2 linked regions of the Desulfosarcina ovata subsp. ovata genome follow. The protein of the gene in region 1 interacts with the protein of each later gene in a pairwise test. Links are inferred from orthologs where the notes say so. Each region holds a gene or a part of one and is shown on either strand. Other genes may lie near its edges.

What was found.
Region 2: the proteins of GN112_RS09085 (region 1) and hypB interact in binary tests that used the Escherichia coli proteins (3 or more experiments, as listed by UniProt). The link is inferred for Desulfosarcina ovata subsp. ovata from one-to-one orthologs.

Annotation. Positions count from the first base shown.
Region 1 is NZ_AP021879.1:1,984,018-1,992,596, reverse strand. The notes cover bases 1-2,863. They hold GN112_RS09085 (FKBP-type peptidyl-prolyl cis-trans isomerase), read right to left. Parts: upstream 1,754-2,863; coding sequence 1,247-1,753; downstream 1-1,246. Other genes in these bases: GN112_RS09080 (aspartate ammonia-lyase), read left to right, coding at 1,997-2,863; lysS (lysine--tRNA ligase), read right to left, coding at 1-342. In the rest of the region: more of GN112_RS09080, read left to right, coding at 2,864-3,376; hisD (histidinol dehydrogenase), read left to right, coding at 3,495-4,841; GN112_RS09070 (SDR family NAD(P)-dependent oxidoreductase), read left to right, coding at 4,874-5,653; GN112_RS09065 (2-oxoacid:acceptor oxidoreductase family protein), read right to left, coding at 5,672-6,250; GN112_RS09060 (thiamine pyrophosphate-dependent enzyme), read right to left, coding at 6,247-8,139; GN112_RS09055 (acylphosphatase), read left to right, coding at 8,564-8,579. UniProt on the Escherichia coli protein: Folding helper with both chaperone and peptidyl-prolyl cis-trans isomerase (PPIase) activities. Chaperone activity prevents aggregation of unfolded or partially folded proteins and promotes their correct folding.
Region 2 is NZ_AP021879.1:3,641,574-3,650,190, reverse strand. What follows is about bases 2,068-4,968. They hold hypB (hydrogenase nickel incorporation protein HypB), read right to left. Parts: upstream 3,958-4,968; coding sequence 3,178-3,957; downstream 2,068-3,177. Other genes in these bases: sucD (succinate--CoA ligase subunit alpha), read right to left, coding at 4,500-4,968; hypA (hydrogenase maturation nickel metallochaperone HypA), read right to left, coding at 3,982-4,335; GN112_RS16165 (hypothetical protein), read left to right, coding at 2,736-3,089; GN112_RS16170 (hypothetical protein), read left to right, coding at 2,412-2,699; GN112_RS16175 (sensor histidine kinase), read left to right, coding at 2,068-2,211. Outside these bases: GN112_RS16180 (MFS transporter), read left to right, coding at 1-404; more of GN112_RS16175, read left to right, coding at 511-2,067; more of sucD, read right to left, coding at 4,969-5,369; sucC (ADP-forming succinate--CoA ligase subunit beta), read right to left, coding at 5,398-6,564; GN112_RS16135 (pyruvate carboxylase subunit B), read right to left, coding at 6,748-8,617. UniProt on the Escherichia coli protein: Involved in the maturation of [NiFe] hydrogenases. Required for nickel insertion into the metal center of the hydrogenase. Exhibits a low intrinsic GTPase activity, which is essential for nickel insertion.

The sequences.
Region 1 (8,579 bases):
CCCTTGAATGCCGACAAAATCACCCACATCAAGCCGTTTGAACATGTCGTAGGCCGAGTCGCCAACCTGGTCTTTGCGGATATACGCCTGCATCAGACCGGATCGGTCCCGAAAACGGATGAAGGCGGATTTGCCGAAACGGTTGATGGCCATCATTCGGCCGGCTACGGTAAAACCCGCAGTGTCCTCTTTTTTTTCTTCCGGCAGCGTTTCAATATGGGCGCTGATATCCCGGATGGTATGGTTGGCGGTGAAGCCGTTGGGAAAGAGATTGATTCCATCCGCTTTCAGGCCGTCCGCTTTCTCTTTTCGTTTGCTCAACAGATCTTTTGCGTTGTCCATGCTGTCTCCGCTTTGAATGCCGGCTTGCATCCGTTACTTCAAATCAAGGTGCGAGCGCTGGTGGGCCCGGTCCATCAGTGATGGTGCTGTCTATTTTCGGCCGGGATGCGTGGACTGCAGCACCACGCTTGCGTCCAGCCGAAAACTGTAAACCCCTTCTGCTATCGTATTTGATTGATGGTGTCAAGCTGCGCTCGGCGGCGAAACAGGGCAATCTCATGTAACCTTGGTATGTGATGTGCCTTACAAGGCGATCGCATACGGATCGTTACCATGATCCAAATCGAAATCGGAATCGCTATCGAAATCGAAAAGAAATGGGACATAAACATGCAGACTGGATATTTGGCGACTCGCGGTCAATGGTCATCGGCGCCATGGGAACCTGGAATACCGGAAACCGTCTATCGTCCTTTTGTCAACCCGTGATTCCGATATACATCGTCGATTTCGATCCCGATTTCGATTTCGATAAACCTGAGTTACATGCGATTGCCCTGGGCGGCGAAACAGAGCAATTGTATGTAACCTGTTCTTATTTTCCCCGGTAGGGACTGGTTAAGAATGCCAAATGCCCCATGAAAAATGCCAACTGGTGGTATTCTATCCATTTTATAATCGATCCGATCCTTCAATTGGCATTTGGATTTTTACATTTGGCATTGATTGAATTGGGGCGGTGGCTTTCTCGTCACACCAGCAACAGCAACAATACATCTATCTGCGGTTGCCCTGAACGGCGAAAACAGCCTGGTTGATTCATTTGTCGGTAGGGTACCATGGACGGCTTCCCAAATCTGGGTCAGGGAACCGCAATCGGAAAGCTTTGAGCGGGATAACAAAACAGTGACACCCCTTCCCACCACTTTGCCATTGGCGGGAAGGGGTGTCGATGGTTTTTCGATCAGCCGCAGCCTTCTCCACCGCAGTCGCAGCTGCCGCATTGCGCGTTGCTGCAGCCGGCGTGCTGTTGGGAGGCGGTTTCGCTGATCCCCACCACCGTAAGGGCAAACGTCAGGTTTTGGCCGGCCAGGGGATGGTTGAGATCGAAGACCACTTTCTGGTCATCGATGCTGTCGACCTTCGCCGGAATCTGCTGGCCCTGGGGGGTGCTCAGCATCAGGGTCTGGCCCACTTCGGGGGTCATGCCTTCGGGAATCTCGGATTTGGGGAAATCATGCATGCGGTTTTCATCGCGATGGCCGTAGGCCTCTTCGGGGGCGAGGGTAACGGTCTTGGTTTCGTTGAGAGACATACCCATGAGCGCGGTTTCAAACCCGGGGATGACGGCGCCTGCTCCCATTTGAACCTCCAGGGGCTGGCGACCCTCGCTGGAATCGAACACTTCACCACTGTCCAGGGTTCCCGTGTAATCGACGCTCACAAACAGGCCGCTTTCAACTTTTTGCATGGTAAACTCCTTTAGATTAAATGAATAGTTCCGGTCAAAATTGACATGAATCGAAAAAAGTCAAGAAAATAGTCCGTTGGCATTCATCCATCCGAAAGCGTCGGGTTGTCGAATTCCAACTCAAATTCGGTCACCCTGGTGCTCTTCGCGTTGCACTTGACAGCGCGTTGCTTTACCGTAATTCCAAAAGATGATAACGCCATTGGCGACTGCTATTCATTCTTTATTACTGAGAGGTGCGACATGCGGACTGAAAAAGACTTGATGGGAGAAAAAGCGGTTCCCGATGATGCCTGGTACGGCATCCATACCTGCCGATCACTCGAAAATTTCGACGCGGCCGGCGAGGTATTGCCACTATCGATCGTATCTGCCATTGTGCGGTTGAAAGCCGCCTGTGCTGCGGCCAACGAACAGCTGGGGCTGCTGGACCCGGATTGTGCGTCGGCGATTCGCAAGGCCTGCCGGGCGATTTTGGCCGGAGGATACGACGACCAGTTTCCCATCGATATTTTTCAGGCCGGTTCCGGCACATCCACCCAGATGAATGTCAATGAAGTGATTGCCAACCTGGCGGCGGTCGAACTCGGGGGCCAGCGTGGCGATCGCCGGCGGGTTCATCCCAACGACCATGTCAACAAGGGGCAATCGACCAACAATATTTTCCCCTCGGCGATCCGGCTGGCTGCTGTCGAGTTGAACCGGCACTTGGCGAAGGCCGTCGCAGGACTGGTGGCGTCACTGGAGGAAAAAGCCGACGCGTTCGCCCAAGTGCCCAAAAGCGGTCGGACCCACCTGCAGGATGCAGTCCCCATCACCCTGGGCCAGGAGTTCGCCGCCTATGCCCGCAGTCTGGAAAAAGCCCGGGCACGCCTGGCCGCAGCGGCGGACACCCTGTTGGAAATCGGTGTCGGCGGGAATGCCGTGGGAACCGGTATCAACACCCCACCGGCGTTTCGATCCCTGATTGTCGCGGCCCTTAACCAATCGACCGGGTTTTCTTTCCGGGTTGCTGAAAATGGCGTTGAGATTACCCAGTTCATGACCGACATGGGGCAGATGTCGGCATCCCTGCGGCTCTTGGCCATGGATCTGCTCAAGATGACCAACGATTTGCGGCTACTGGCCTCGGGGCCCTATACCGGTATCGCCGAAATCCGCCTGCCGCCGGTGGAGCCCGGCTCGTCGATCATGCCGGGAAAGGTCAACCCCAGCATTTGCGAGGCGGCCAACATGGCCTGTATTCAGGTGGCGGGATACGATGCGGCCGTGGCCATGGCCTGCGGGTTGGGGCAGCTGGAACTCAACACCCACATGCCCCTGATCGGCGCCAATCTGATCAAGGCGTTCGAGGTGCTGACGCGAACCGTCACCATGCTGGACATGCGCTGCATTCGCGGTATCGAAGCCGATGCGGCAGTCTGTCAACGCAATTTCGAGTCCAGTGCCGGGTTGGCCACGATCCTCAATCCGGCATTGGGCTACGACCGGGTCGCCGCCCTGGTCAAGGAGGGGCTGGCCAGCGGGAAAAATCTGAAGACCCTGGTGCTGGAAAAACAGTTGATGAATAAAGCGGCGCTGGACGAACTGCTGGCCGGTGCATTCGGCCCGAATGAATCGTGATTATCGGGATCCCGGTGGTCAACAAACTGCCCAAATCCTTTTACCAGGCACTTGAGCCTGGCTGCAGGCTCAGCATCAATGCAGACCAACAGACGGTTGTTTGTGAAAGGGGTAAGATATGAGTAAACCAATCCGATTTTATGATTATGCCCGGCTGACGCCCGCCAATCGCCGGAAGCTGCTTACCCGCACCGAAGCGGACATTTCGCATTTTATTGAAGGCGTCAAACCGATTATCGACAACGTCCGCCAGAACGGAGACGACGCCCTGGTGCATTACGCCCGCGAACTGGACAAAGCTGAGATCGCCCGGGATGCAATCAAGGCGAAACCGGAAAATTTCGACCGCGCCTTTGCCCATCTGGACCCCTCACTGATCGAGACCATCGAATTCGCCGCCGACCGTATCAAGCGATTTCACCAGGAACAGATGCCCGATGCCATGCGTCTGGCGGAACCCTTTCCCGGTGTGTTTGCCGGTGACCGGTTCACGCCGATTTCTTCGGTGGCCTGTTACGTGCCCCGTGGGAAGGGGGCATTTCCCAGTGTGGTGATGATGACCACCATCCCGGCGGTGGTGGCCGGTGTGCCGAAGATCATCATCCTGACTCCGCCGGGGCCTGACGGAGAGATCGATGATGCCACACTGGTGGCCGCCCGGGTGGCCGGCGTAGACGCGGTTTACAAGTGTGGCGGCGCCCAGGCGGTGGCCGCAGTGGCCTTCGGCACCGAAACCGTTCCCAAGGCGGTTAAGATCGTTGGGCCGGGCAGCCCTTGGCTGGTGGCAGCCAAAAAAGTCCTCGCCGACGTCATTGATCCCGGCACTCCGGCCGGACCCAGTGAATCCCTGGTCCTGGCCGACGGATCGGCGTCGACCAAGGCGGCGGCACTGGATCTGATCATCGAATCCGAACACGGACCCGATTCATCAGCCTTTCTGGTGACGCCGGACCGGTCCCTGGCCGAGGACGTCATGGCGACGATTCCGATGCTTTGGAAGCAGATGGGCGAATCCCGGGTTAATTTTTCCAGTACGGTACTGGGCGGCGAGAAAGGCGGCGTGATTCTCACTCAGGACATGGATCAGGCCATCGAATTTGTCAATGATTACGCCCCGGAGCATCTGGAAGTACTCAGTGCGGCTCCGTTTACCTACCTGGACCGGCTCGTCAATGCCGGGGAAATTCTGTTGGGTCAGAACACTCCCATCAGTTTGGGAAATTTTGTTCTCGGTCCCAATGCGGTCCTGCCGACCTCGGGCGCGGCCAAAACACACTCCCCCTTGAGTGTCTACGATTTCCTGAAAATGACTTCGATTGGCTACGTTACCCCGGGTGCGTATCCGGAACTGGCCCGGCATGCCCACAAACTGGCTACCTACGAGGGATTTGACGGGCATGCCCTGGCGGTTTCGGATGCCCGGCCCGTTGATAGTTCCCTTGACCCGGTGAAAACGAAACCATAACGCATTCCTCTTGACGGATGAAAGGATGGGTCATGGAAGAGAAACTGGTATTCCCCGATTTTTCCCTGAACGGCAAGCGGGCACTGGTTACCGGTGCCGGTGGCGGCATCGGACGGGCACTGGCCCTGGGTCTGGTGAACGCCGGTGCCACGGTGGCCATCACCGGACGCGATCCGGAGAAACTGGGGGCCGTGGTCGACGAGGCGACGCGCCTGGGCGGCCAGGCCTTTGGAGCCCGCCTTGACGTGCGGGATATTGCGGGCCTGGTATCCGATATCGGTGCCTGTGTCGCGCGCCTGGGCGGGCTGGACATCCTTGTCAACAACGCCGGCGTCGAGCAGGTGTGCGACAGCTTTTCCGTAGACGAAACCCTTTGGGACAAAATCGTAGATACCAATCTCAAAGGGACCTTCTTTTGTGCCCAGGCCGCCGGGCGCGCCATGGCGGCTGCAGGCGGCGGTACGATCGTCAACCTCTGCTCGTTGACCTCCTTTGTGGGCGTTCCCACGGCTACGGCGTACACCAGCAGCAAAAGTGGTCTTCTCGGCATGACCCGGGCACTGGCAAGCGAGTGGGCCGCAAAAGGCATTCGCGTCAACGCCATCGCACCGGGATACTTCCGGACCAGCATGACCGAAGTGTTTTACGAGGACGAGGCTTGGACGGTGTCCATGCTGTCCAAGATTCCCATGGGCCGTTTCGGCCGGCTGGAAGACCTGATCGGTAGCGTCGTGTTTTTGTGTTCGCCCGCATCCGCATACATCAACGGGCAGGTGATCGCCATTGACGGCGGTTATTTGTCATCTGTTTGAACAAAAGACGGACCCGGTTTAGCCGGCGAGCCGTTTGTCGAAAACTGCGCTGTTTTTTTCCAGCATGGCCCCGACCATGAGATCGGCCATGGCCGCCCGGTAGTGAGACAGATCGATATTGGGGATCAGCTGGCGGCGGCAGATTTCTGCCAGGACGACCATGTTCTGCATACGGATGTCCGGAAGGTCGGCCTGGAAGACCGAAATCACCTGAATGCCCCGTTTTTCTGAAAACGTCTCAATTTCCGCCGCGCGGGTCTGGCTGGCCTGATTCAACCGGACCGAGAGAGGTTGCCATACCGTATCGTAGTATACCAATGCCCCTTTTGCTTTCAGCATGGTGGCTGCGGCCCGCAGGGCTTCGTGGCGTTCCAGGGCGATGGCCAGATCCGCCTGACCGTCAGGCACCAGGGGAGAGAAGATGTCGTCTCCCAGGCGAATGTGGGAAACCACGATGCCGCCGCGCTGGGCCAGACCGTGGGTGTCGACGCTTTTCACCGCATGACCGGCATGGTCGGCGGCGCGCAGGATGGTTTCGCTGATCAGGCCGATCCCCTGGCCGCCCACACCGGTAAGATAGATGTTGAAGGCGTTCACCGGGCACCTCCTTTGCCTTTTTTACCGACCGGGGCAATGGCTTTTGTCGGACAGGTCTGGATGCAGCTGCCATCACCGATGCAAAGATCGGTGTTGATGGTAACGTTGCCCTGGGCATCCCGTGTAAAGGTGGGGCATCCAAAATGCTCCACGCAAGTGTGGAGCCGATCGCACACGGTCTGATCGATCTCGACGTGCTGCTGGCGGTAATCGGCCTTCCTGCGTTGCCCGCGGGTGAATTTGAGCATGCACGGGTGCCGGGCGATAACCACGCTGAATTCATCGATGGCCGTGGCCTCGGTTACCAGCCCGGCCAGTTTGGCCTGCTGGTAGGTGTCCACCTCGAAAATGTGTTTGACCCCCAGTCCTTCCAGCACCTGGCGCACCGGGATTTTGTCGGTCGCCTGGTTGACGTTGTGGCCGGTGGCCGCGTGGTCCTGGTGCCCGGTCATGGCCGTCGTCCCATTTTCCATGAGGATCAGGGTGATGGGATGCTGGTTGAAGACGGCATTGACGATGCCGGGCAGGGCGGCGTGGAAAAATGTGGAATCGCCCATGAAGGCCACCACCTTGCGCTGGGTGTTGAACAGGCGCAAACCGCTGCCCATGGCCGTGGACGCCCCCATGCACATGAGCAGCTGACCCATTTCATAAGGCGGCTGATACCCCAGGGTATGGCAGCCGATATCCGCCACGGTGATGTCCGTTGCCGAAAGGGCCTGCTTGATGGCGAAAAAGGCGCTGCGATGGCCGCAGCCCGGGCACATCTGGGCCGGCCGGGGTGGTGCCGGGTCAACGATTGCCACTGCCTTGAACGCCGGCACCAGGTCCGGCCAACTGGCCGCCAGGGTCTGGCGCACCTTGTCCGGGGTATACTCGCCGACCCAGTCGGACGGGCCGGTCTTGCCGATGATGGTCACCGGCAGACTCTCGTCAAAGGCGATGGCCTTGATCTGCGTTTCCAGCACGTCGTCCAGCTCTTCGAGAATTTTGACCGCTTGATGCGCGGCGAGAAAATCAACGATGGTCTGCCGGGGCAGGGGATGGACATAGGCGAGCTTGAGAATGTCGGGCCGGGTGGCCGCCCCGTGGACGACCTCCATCAGCGAAAGAAACGGGAGCCCCATGGTAATGATTCCCCACTGGGCGTTGCCGTTGTCGATCTGCCGGTTGAGTGGGCTTTTCTCAGCGTGCCGGCGGACTTTTTCAAGCCGTTCCAGAGCCATGCGTTTTTGCTCCAGGGCCATGCTGGTCAGGGGGATGTAGGGACCATTGGCCGGATCGAAGCGCGGTGTGTCATCCGGAGGGTCCGGATTCCACGCCCCGAAGGCCACCTTCTGCTTGGCATGGCAGACATGGGTGGTCAGGCGCAGGATGACCGGCATCTTCAACTGCCGGGAGAGACCTGCGGCCTCGATGTAGTAGTGGTAGACTTCCTCCGGATCCGCCGGTTCGAGCACCGGCGTGTAACTGAGCATGGCATAGTGGCGGTTGTCCTGCTCGTTCTGCGATGAGTTGGCCCCCGGATCGTCCCCCAGGACCACCACCATCCCGCCGATGATGTTCATCAGGCTGAGTTGGACAAAGGTGTCCGCGGCCACATTGAGTCCGACACTCTTGAAGAAGACCGTGGAGAGGTGCCCGTTGAGGGCCGCACCGTAGGCCAGTTCCGTGGCCACTTTCTCGTTGGTTGAAAATTCGAAATAAAAGGGCCGCTCGGCGGTGGGGATGGCGCCGATGGCCGTGGCAATTTCCGGTGTCGGTGATCCGGGGTAGGAAGTGACCACCCGCGTACCGGCCTCCACCATGGCCCTGACAATGGCCGTGTTGCCCATTACGATTTCGGAAAACGGCTCACGCCTGAGCAGCATCGTTCCCATTTTTTTCATGGCACGTCTCCTGATGGGGGTTCCCTGTTGGTCAGGCAATTGAAAAAGAGATGTTCATTCACTGTAGGTTCATCAGGAGAGGTTGTCAAACCGCAGACTGGATGGGAAGGAACGGGGGCACCGCAGTTGGTTTCGCGACTCTGGTTATTTCTGATTGCGACGCCTTTACGGTTTTTATGCTGCCTTGACATCCGCATGACGGGCCAATATTCTGATAAGGATCGGGGATGAAATGAATTGAACGTAATTGCGCCGGGCTTGTGTTCGTCTTCAAGGCGCATCAAGGGTTGCATACCGGGAGTATGTGGCCGTTGATGCAACGCGGAAGACGGGCGCAAGAACAATCAATTTCGTTTAATTAATAAAATTCCCGATCCTAAGGTATTCAAGTTGATGCCGTCATTCCTTTTTTGAGGAGGGACTTATGGAAAACAAAACCA
Region 2 (8,617 bases), 1.7 Mb from region 1 along the record:
TGTTGTCCGCCATGGTAAATCGGTGGCGGGATTTCACCCTTTTCCGTATTTGTTTCTTCCTTATAGGCATGGGATTCGCCGTTTTGGCGATTTTGCCCAATCTGCGCCTTTTCGTATTGGCCATGGCTGATTGCGGATGGGGATTTACCATGCTCCAGATGCTGACGGAAAGCCGGATCCAACGGGATTGCCGACCTTCCCGCCGGGGCGCCACCATGGCCGCCCTGGCATCCTTGCGCGGGGCGGGCCTGCTCGGTGGATGCCTGCTGGGAGGCGTGTTTGCCGAATTGGCGGATGTCCGCGAAACGATGATCGTGGGTTGCCTGGCATCGGTCGCGGGCCTGGTCCTGGTAATTCGTTCTCCGGCCGTGTTCGGGAAGGAAAGTTCGATCGGCAGGCATTGAGGGCTTTGTTGATGTACGATTGCAATCTGTGGGAATTTCGCGCTACTTACCATGCATGGATCGGCAACCCCGCAAAACTGGGATATTCAGGCAGCTTCTGCGATTCGTGCTGCCTTTCGTGATCCTGGGCATCGCTGCCACCAGCGCCGTGCTGATGTGGACCAATTACCGCTATTTTCAAAAAACCGTCGATCAGGACTATCGCAACATCATCCGGGCGTCCGCCTCGGAAATCGACTTGTTTATGGACAACGCTACCGAGGATATGGAAACCCTGGCCTGGTTACTCCGTGCAGTCCGGTTTGACAACTGGCGGGCGGAAATGGTTTTGTCTGCCTTTCAGTACAGCAAACCGAAATTCGGCTGTATCTTGCTGGTTTTTACCGATGGCCGGTGCATTCCGGCTTCGGGGGATGATTCCCCGGAAAACCAGGCGTCGGCTGCCGGCGTCATAGAAAAGGCTTTTTCCGGGTTGTCGGCCATTTCGGAGGTTGATGTGGGGGACGACAATCTTCCCCTGGTTCACATGGCCGTGCCTGTGCGACGCATGGGCAGAATCGAGGCGGCACTATACGGCAGGTTGAATCTGAAGCATATCTGGGATGTTCTGGAGGGCATCCGCATCGGCGATACCGGACAGATTTTCATCCTCGATCCGTCGGGCCGGCATCTGGCCCATCGGGAGATCGATCGCGTGGTGAGTGGCCTTCCCGGATACGGATCCCGCACGCTGCATGCCATCAAGGATTCACCGTTTCCTGTCAAATGGATCGAGCACGTAAAAGGGAAAGGGTATTTTTGCCTGGGTGTTCATCTGACGGGGCAGGACTGGGTGGTCGTATTGCGCCAGGCCATGCCGGAAATATACGCCTACCTGCATGCCAACTTTATTTGGGCCGTCACCATTACCGCGGCCGCCTGCCTGTTGGCCGTCATGCTGGGCTGGTTCCAGGTGAAGCAGTTCATCCGTCCCATCGAGACCATGCACAAGCAGGTCCTGCAGATCGGTGATGGCCGCCTGGACCTTCAGGTGGCGGTGAAGACCAACGACGAGATCGGTGATCTGGGCCGTGCCTTCAATACCATGACCGCCTCCCTAAATGAGACCATTGACCGCGAGATCCGTACGGCCAGGAAATTGGCCCATGCCCGCAACCTGGCGCTGCTTGGCATATCGGCCAGCAAGGTGACCCACGAGGTGGGCAACCTGCTCAACAATGTGGGCATGTCGGCCAGTGCCCTCAAGGGCGAGCCCTTGAGCCGGAAGGGGACACTGGCCCTGGAGAAAATGGAGACAGAGGCGGCGCGCATCAAAACCTTTTTGCTGGATTTTCTCAAGTTTGCCAAACCGCCCGAGCTTCATCCGTCACCGGTGGCCCTCGACCTAGTTCTCCGTGAAGTCCTGGCCATGCACAAACCGGTCATTCGGCAGCGCGGGATCGAGGTCTCCATGGACTGGCCGCCGGATGCACCCAGGGTTCAGGCCGACGCGAGCCTGCTCTATCAGGCGTTCAACAATCTGGTGAAAAACAGCATCGAGGCCCTGGATGGTGACGGGCGGGTCGCGGTGCGCGGAACGATCGATGGGACCTGGCTTGAAGTCAGCGTTGAGGACAACGGCTGCGGTATCGCCCCCGAGCATCGGGAGCGGATGTTCGAGCCGTTTTTTACCACCAAGGGCAAGGTCGGCAACGGGCTGGGCATGGCCATCGTGCAATCCATCGTCACCGCCCACCGCGGCACCATCACCTGCCAAAGCCAGCCGGGCCAGGGGACACATATCTCGATTCGGATTCCGATCAAATGACTGATAAAGGGGCAATTAAGCGGTTAGGAAAGGGCCGATGGACCCGTTATGAATTGCCTTGATGTCTATTTGGAATTCTATTTGGAATTATTCCAAATAGAATTATTTAAATATTTCAGACATATGAACGCCATATAAGATTCTATTTGGAATTCTATTCGCAATTTTCCAAATAGAATTACGAATAGATTTTTATCATCATGGGCAACCCAACTCAGAAAATCAAAACAAGCGAATCAACCTGCCCAGCGGCCTTGCTAAAGGGTGAAATCCCCTCCCGTTTTCAAAGCTTTTGGGCCATCGGCAACCTTGATATCCTCAATACCAATTTGTTGGGCGTTTTTTGCTCGATCCGATGCCCCGGCAGCATTATTCTAAACACCTACGATTGCATGCGAATTCTGCACGACTCCGGCGTTGCGGTTGTCAGCGGTTTCCACGCACCGATCGAAAAGGACGGCCTTGATATCCTGCTGAAAGGTACCTAGCCGATTGTGGTCTGCCCGGCACGCGGAATTGTTCAAATGCGAATCCCCCGATTATGGAAAAAATCAATTGATCAGGGCCGGTTGTTGATATTGTCACCATTCGACGAAAAACAGAAACGACCCACCGTGTCGTCCGCCCAAAAGCGCAACCATTTGGTTGCCAAACTGGGCCGAAGTTTTTTGATTCCATATGCCGGTGCCGGCAGTAAAACGGAACAACTGGGCAGGGATATCCTTGAGGGCGGCGGAGCAATTTATTCGTTTAATTTACCCGTCAATGATGGTCTGATTCACTCGGGTGCCAAGCCAATTGGGATGGAACTTAAAGGGATGAAGGCATTTGCGAAGAATTTAAAATCAAATTTTAAGACCCGTTTCGAAAAGGAATAATTCATGGAAAATTGAATGTATCACCTAACCATCCGTCTGGATGAGATCAAACCGGAGATCTGGCGGCGCTTTGTCGTTCCCGGAGACATCACCCTTTCAACTTTTCCTTCACCTGCGCTTCCAGCCACGCGATCCAGTCGTCGAAACCGGCCTCGGTTTTGGCCGAAATCTCGAAAACCGGCATGCCGGGATGGATGTTGGCGATGCTCGTGCGGGCCAGGTCCATGTCAAAATCGAGGTAGGGCAGAAGGTCGATCTTGTTGAGCAGGGTGGCGTCGCATTCGCGGAACATCAGCGGGTATTTGGCCGGTTTGTCCTCGCCCTCGGTGACCGACAGGACTACCACGCGTTTGTCTTCGCCAATGTCGAACTCCGCCGGGCAGACCAGGTTGCCGATGTTCTCGACGATCAAGAGGTCGATGTTGTCAAGGTCCAGGTCGGCAACGGCTTTTTCCACCACATGGGCCGCCAGGTGGCAGTCGCCGCCGAACTCGTCGGTGTTGATCTGGACGACCGGCGCACCGGACAGGGCCAGGCGGTCGGCATCGACGGTCGTGCAAATGTCGCCCACGATCACGGCGCAACGCAGACCAGGCATGATGCGGGCCAGGGTTTTCTGCAGGGTGGTGGTCTTGCCCGAACCCGGAGAGCTCATCATGTTGAGCACGAAGACGCCCTTTTCGGCGAATACCGCCCGCATGCGCCCGGCCATGATGTCGTTGGCGTCCAGCACCCGCCGAACCACTTTGATCTCGCGGGTGCCTGATTTTTTTGTCTCCACGTCATGGCCGCCGCCATGGTGATGGTCGTGGGGCCCGTGATGGCCGCGATGATACCGTTTGATGATGCGATTGGCGAAAAACCACATGATCTATCCTTTTTTACGGAATCGTCAATCCTCGTCTTCGATTTCAATGGAGGTAATGTCCAACTCCAGCCCGGAGAGGATGTCGATATCGCCGCTTTTGCAGACCGGGCAGACGAAAACCGGTTCGGTGACGGTCCACTGGTTTTCGCACGCCTTGCAGCGCACCACCACGGGCAGTTCTTCGATGACCAGCTCGGCCCCCTCCAGGGGCGTCTCCTTGACCACCAGATCGAAGCAGAAACGCAGGCTGTCCGCCACGATGGCCGACAATTTGCCCACCTTAAGGTTGACGCGCTGGACCCTGGCGCACTGCATGTCCGCCGGGATGGAGGCCGTGGCGATTTCTACGATCTGCATGGCGATGCCCATTTCGTGCATGGAATTCCTTTGAGTTACATTTTCGAGCCGAACCGGTTGCTGCTTGTTGAACGATTCAAATACCATCCGATCCACATTTGATCAATCATGCAAAAGAACGGGCGGTTCGCAGGAACCGCCCGTTCTTTTGAGTAGCTGAAATAAGGATTGAGACAGCCAATCGTTTATTTGAACGTTTCGGCACACACATCGCCCAGATAGGCCAGATTTTCACACACGTTGATACCATTGGCTTTCATGGCCGCCACCTTGCTCTGGCCGGTGCCGCTGCTGCCGCTGATGATGGCGCCGGCATGGCCCATGCGTCGTCCCGGAGGGGCGGTGAGGCCGGCGATGAAGCCGACCACCGGTTTGGTGACCTTCTCTTGGATGAATTCGGCCGCTTTCTCTTCCGCGTCGCCGCCGATCTCGCCGATCATGACGATGCCTTGGGTGGCGTCGTCGGCCTGGAAGCGTTCCAGGCAGTCGATGAAGTTGGTGCCGTTGACCGGATCGCCGCCGATGCCGATGCAGGTGGTCTGGCCCAGGCCGGTAAGGGTCAGGGCATGCACGGCTTCATAGGTCAGGGTGCCGGAGCGGGAAACCACGCCGATTTTGCCGGGTTGATGAATCGGCGCCGGCATGATGCCGATCTTGCACTCACCGGGAGTGATGATGCCGGGGCAGTTAGGGCCGATAAGGCGCACCGGTTTGTCCTTGATGTAGTTTTTTACCCGCATCATGTCCATCACCGGAATGCCTTCGGTGATGCAGACGATCAGGGGAACCTCGGCGTCGGTGGCCTCCATGATGGCGTCGGCGGCAAAGGGCGGGGGCACGAAAATCATGCTGGCGTTGGCGCCGGCGGTCTTTACGGCATCGGCGACCGTATCGAAAACGGGAACCTCGTCCATTTTCTGGCCGCCCTTGCCGGGGGTCACGCCGGCCACGACCTGGGTTCCGTACTCAACGCATGCACGGGCATGGAACTGGCCTTCTTTTCCAGTAATTCCCTGCACCAACAGTTTGGTTTCTTTATTGACTAATATGCTCACGGTTTAATCCTCGCTGATTTGTAATAAATTACTGGATCGCAGCCTTCAGTTTCTCGGCGGCATCCTTGAGATCCTTGGCATTGATCAGCTCCAGACCCGACTCCGCCAGGATCTTTCTCCCCTCGGCCAGGTTGGTGCCTTCCATGCGGATGATCACCGGCACGCGCATGCCGACCTTTTTGGCGGCCTGGACGACGCCGTTGGCCAGGCGGTCGCAGCGCAGGATCCCTCCAAAAATATTGATCAGGATCGCCTTTACGTTGTCATCGCTCTGCAGGATGCGAAAACCGTTTTCAATCTGTTCGGCGCTGGCGCCGCCGCCCACGTCGAGGAAGTTGACCGGCTTGCCGCCGGCGTACTTGATACAATCCATGGTTGCCATGGCCAGGCCGGCGCCGTTGACCATATTGCCCACGTTGCCGCCTTCGCCCAGGTGGATGTAGTTCAGGCCAAAGCTGCCGGCCTCCACCTCGGTGGGATCCTCTTCATCCAGGTCGCGGTATTCCTTGACATCGGGATGGCGGTACAGGGCGTTGTCATCGAAATCCATCTTGCCGTCGAGCGCGATCACATCGTCTTCGGCGGTGATGATCAGCGGGTTGATTTCTACCAGTGAGCAGTCGTAGCTGACAGCCAATTGGTACAGGTTTTTGAGCAGTACGGTGAAGGGTTTCATGGACGCCTTGGACATGTTGAGTCCAAAGGCAGCGGCCCGCAGGTGGTAGGCTTGAATCCCGACATTGGGGTCAACAAAGACCTTGATGATCTTCTCGGGTGTCTTCTCGGCAACGTCTTCGATGTCCATGCCGCCGGCTTCGGACGCCATGATGATCATCTTGGCCGTTGCCCGGTCCGGCAGGATGCTGAGGTAGAGTTCCTTGGCGATGTTGAGGCCCTGCTCGATGAGCAGTTTCTTGACCAGTTTGCCGCCTGGCCCGGTCTGCTTGGTGACCAGATTCATGCCCAGGATACTGCTGGCGTAGGTGTCGAATTCTTCCGCTGTCTTGGCCACCTTCACGCCGCCGCCCAGTCCACGGCCGCCGGCGTGAATCTGGGCCTTGACCACCACCGGGTAGGCACCCAGCCTCTCGGCGACGGCCTTGGCTTCTTCGACGGTGAAGGCTACACCGCCGTCGGGAACGGCGACGCCGTTTTTACGGAACAGCTCTTTTGCCTGGTATTCATGGATTTTCATGATACCGATCTCCTTTGTGTTTGCGGGTCCAGACGCGGGAAAGAAAACGGCCTGGGGCCCTATGGTCAACATCGACGTGTAATGCTGAGTGGCGTGGGGGGAGCACAGCCCCTCTGGTTGTCGGGCTGTGCTCCCCATGGGTTGAATACTTGTGAGTCAATCAAGCGATGGGAAAACGGACCGTTATCCGATAACGCAGAGCACATCCCCCTTGGCCACGGAATCACCGGAGCCGTAGCCGATGGATTTGATGGTGCCGCTGGCCGGTGCGGGCAGGGCGTTTTCCATTTTCATGGCTTCCAAAACCACCACGGTTTCACCGGCATTAACGGTGTCGCCGACTTTCTTTTCGTACTTGACGATCATGCCGGGCATGGGGGCGGGCAGCGGGGTGCCACCGGCATCACCTGCCGGCTCGGGCGCCGGTGCAGCTTCTTTTGCAGGTGCCGGTGCTGCGGCCGGTGCGGCAGCCGGTGCGGCGGGAGCGGGTGCCGCCGCTGGAGCAGCAGGCGCCGGTGCCGCGGCAACCGGAGCAGCCGGAGCAACCGGTGCGACCGGGATGCCGCCGGAGAGCTGGATCTGCTCGGCGTAGCGGATGATGGGGCTACCGCCGACTTCGTCGACACCCACTTCGAAGTACTCGTTGTCGATGAAAACGTTGAAGGTGCGCAGGTTGTCGCCCTTGGCCGGCCCTGCCTTCTTCTTGTCCATCAGTTCGCCGGCCAGGGCTTTCTTGACCAGCTCATCCCGTTTTTTCACGTCTTCCAGGGTGGTCGCCTTGACCGATGCCGGCGCATCTTCCTTGCCGTACTTCCACTGCAGGAATTTCTTGCCGGTGACGGGGAACAGGGCATAGGTGACCAGGTCGTCCATATCCACGGCCAGGTCTCCGATTTCGGCCTTGGCCTTCTCCAGTTCGGGCTCGAGCACTTCGGCCGGCCGGCAGGTGATCGGCTCTTCCCCGCGATCATACCCCATGAGGGCCTTTTTCTGCACGTCTGCATCGATGGGTACGGCGGTCTTGCCGTAAAGGCCGTAGCACAGATCCTTGACCTGAGCGGTAATCATCTTATAACGATCGTCCGGTGAGTCGAAGAGCACATTGTTGACCGTCTGGATGCCCACGATCTGGCTGGTGGGTGTGACCAGCGGAATCTGGCCGAGTTCCTTGCGGACCCGCGGCAGTTCCTTGTAGACTTCGCCGATTTTGTCCAGGGCGTCCATTTCGCGCAGCTGGTTGACCAGGTTGGAGAGCATGCCGCCCGGGGTCTGGTGCAAAAGGACGTTGATGTCGATGACCGACATCTTGGAGTCGTCGAGGAGATGCTTGTACTTGGGCATGACCTCTTTTTCGAAAATCTCGTTGATCTGGGCCAGCAGCTTGATGTCGAAACCGGTGTCGCGGTTGGTGCCCAAAAGAGCCATGACCAGCGGCTCCACGGCGGCGTGGGACGTCCGGTAGGCGTAAGGGCTCATGCAGGTGTCGATGATGTCGACGCCGGCCTCGATGGCCTTGAGATGGCTCATGGGCGACATGCCGGAAGTAAAGTGGCTGTGCAGGTGGATGGGGGCCTTGACGGCGGCCTTGAGGGCTTTGACCAGATCATAGGCATCGTAGGGGGCGATCAGGCCGGCCATGTCCTTGACGCAGATGCTGTCTGCGCCCATGGCCTCCAGTTCTTTGGCCTTGCCAACATAGTAGTCCAGATTGTACACCTCGCCGCCCAGGCGCGGTTCGGTCATGGTGTAGCAGATGCAGCCCTGGAAGTGCTTGCCGTACTCCTTGATCTTGGGCACGACGGTCTGGAAATTGCGGTAGTCGTTGAGAGCGTCGAAGGTGCGGAAGACGTCCATGCCGTTTTCGCAGGCGCGATCCATGAAGGCATTGGCCAGGTCATCGGCATAGTTGCGGTAGCCCACCAGGTTCTGGGCACGCAACAGCATGGAAAAAGGAGTCTTTTTGAAGTAGCGTTTCAGGGTGCGAATGCGTTCCCAGGGGTCTTCGTTGAGGAAGCGGTGCATGGTGTCGAAGGTGGCGCCGCCCCAGGTTTCC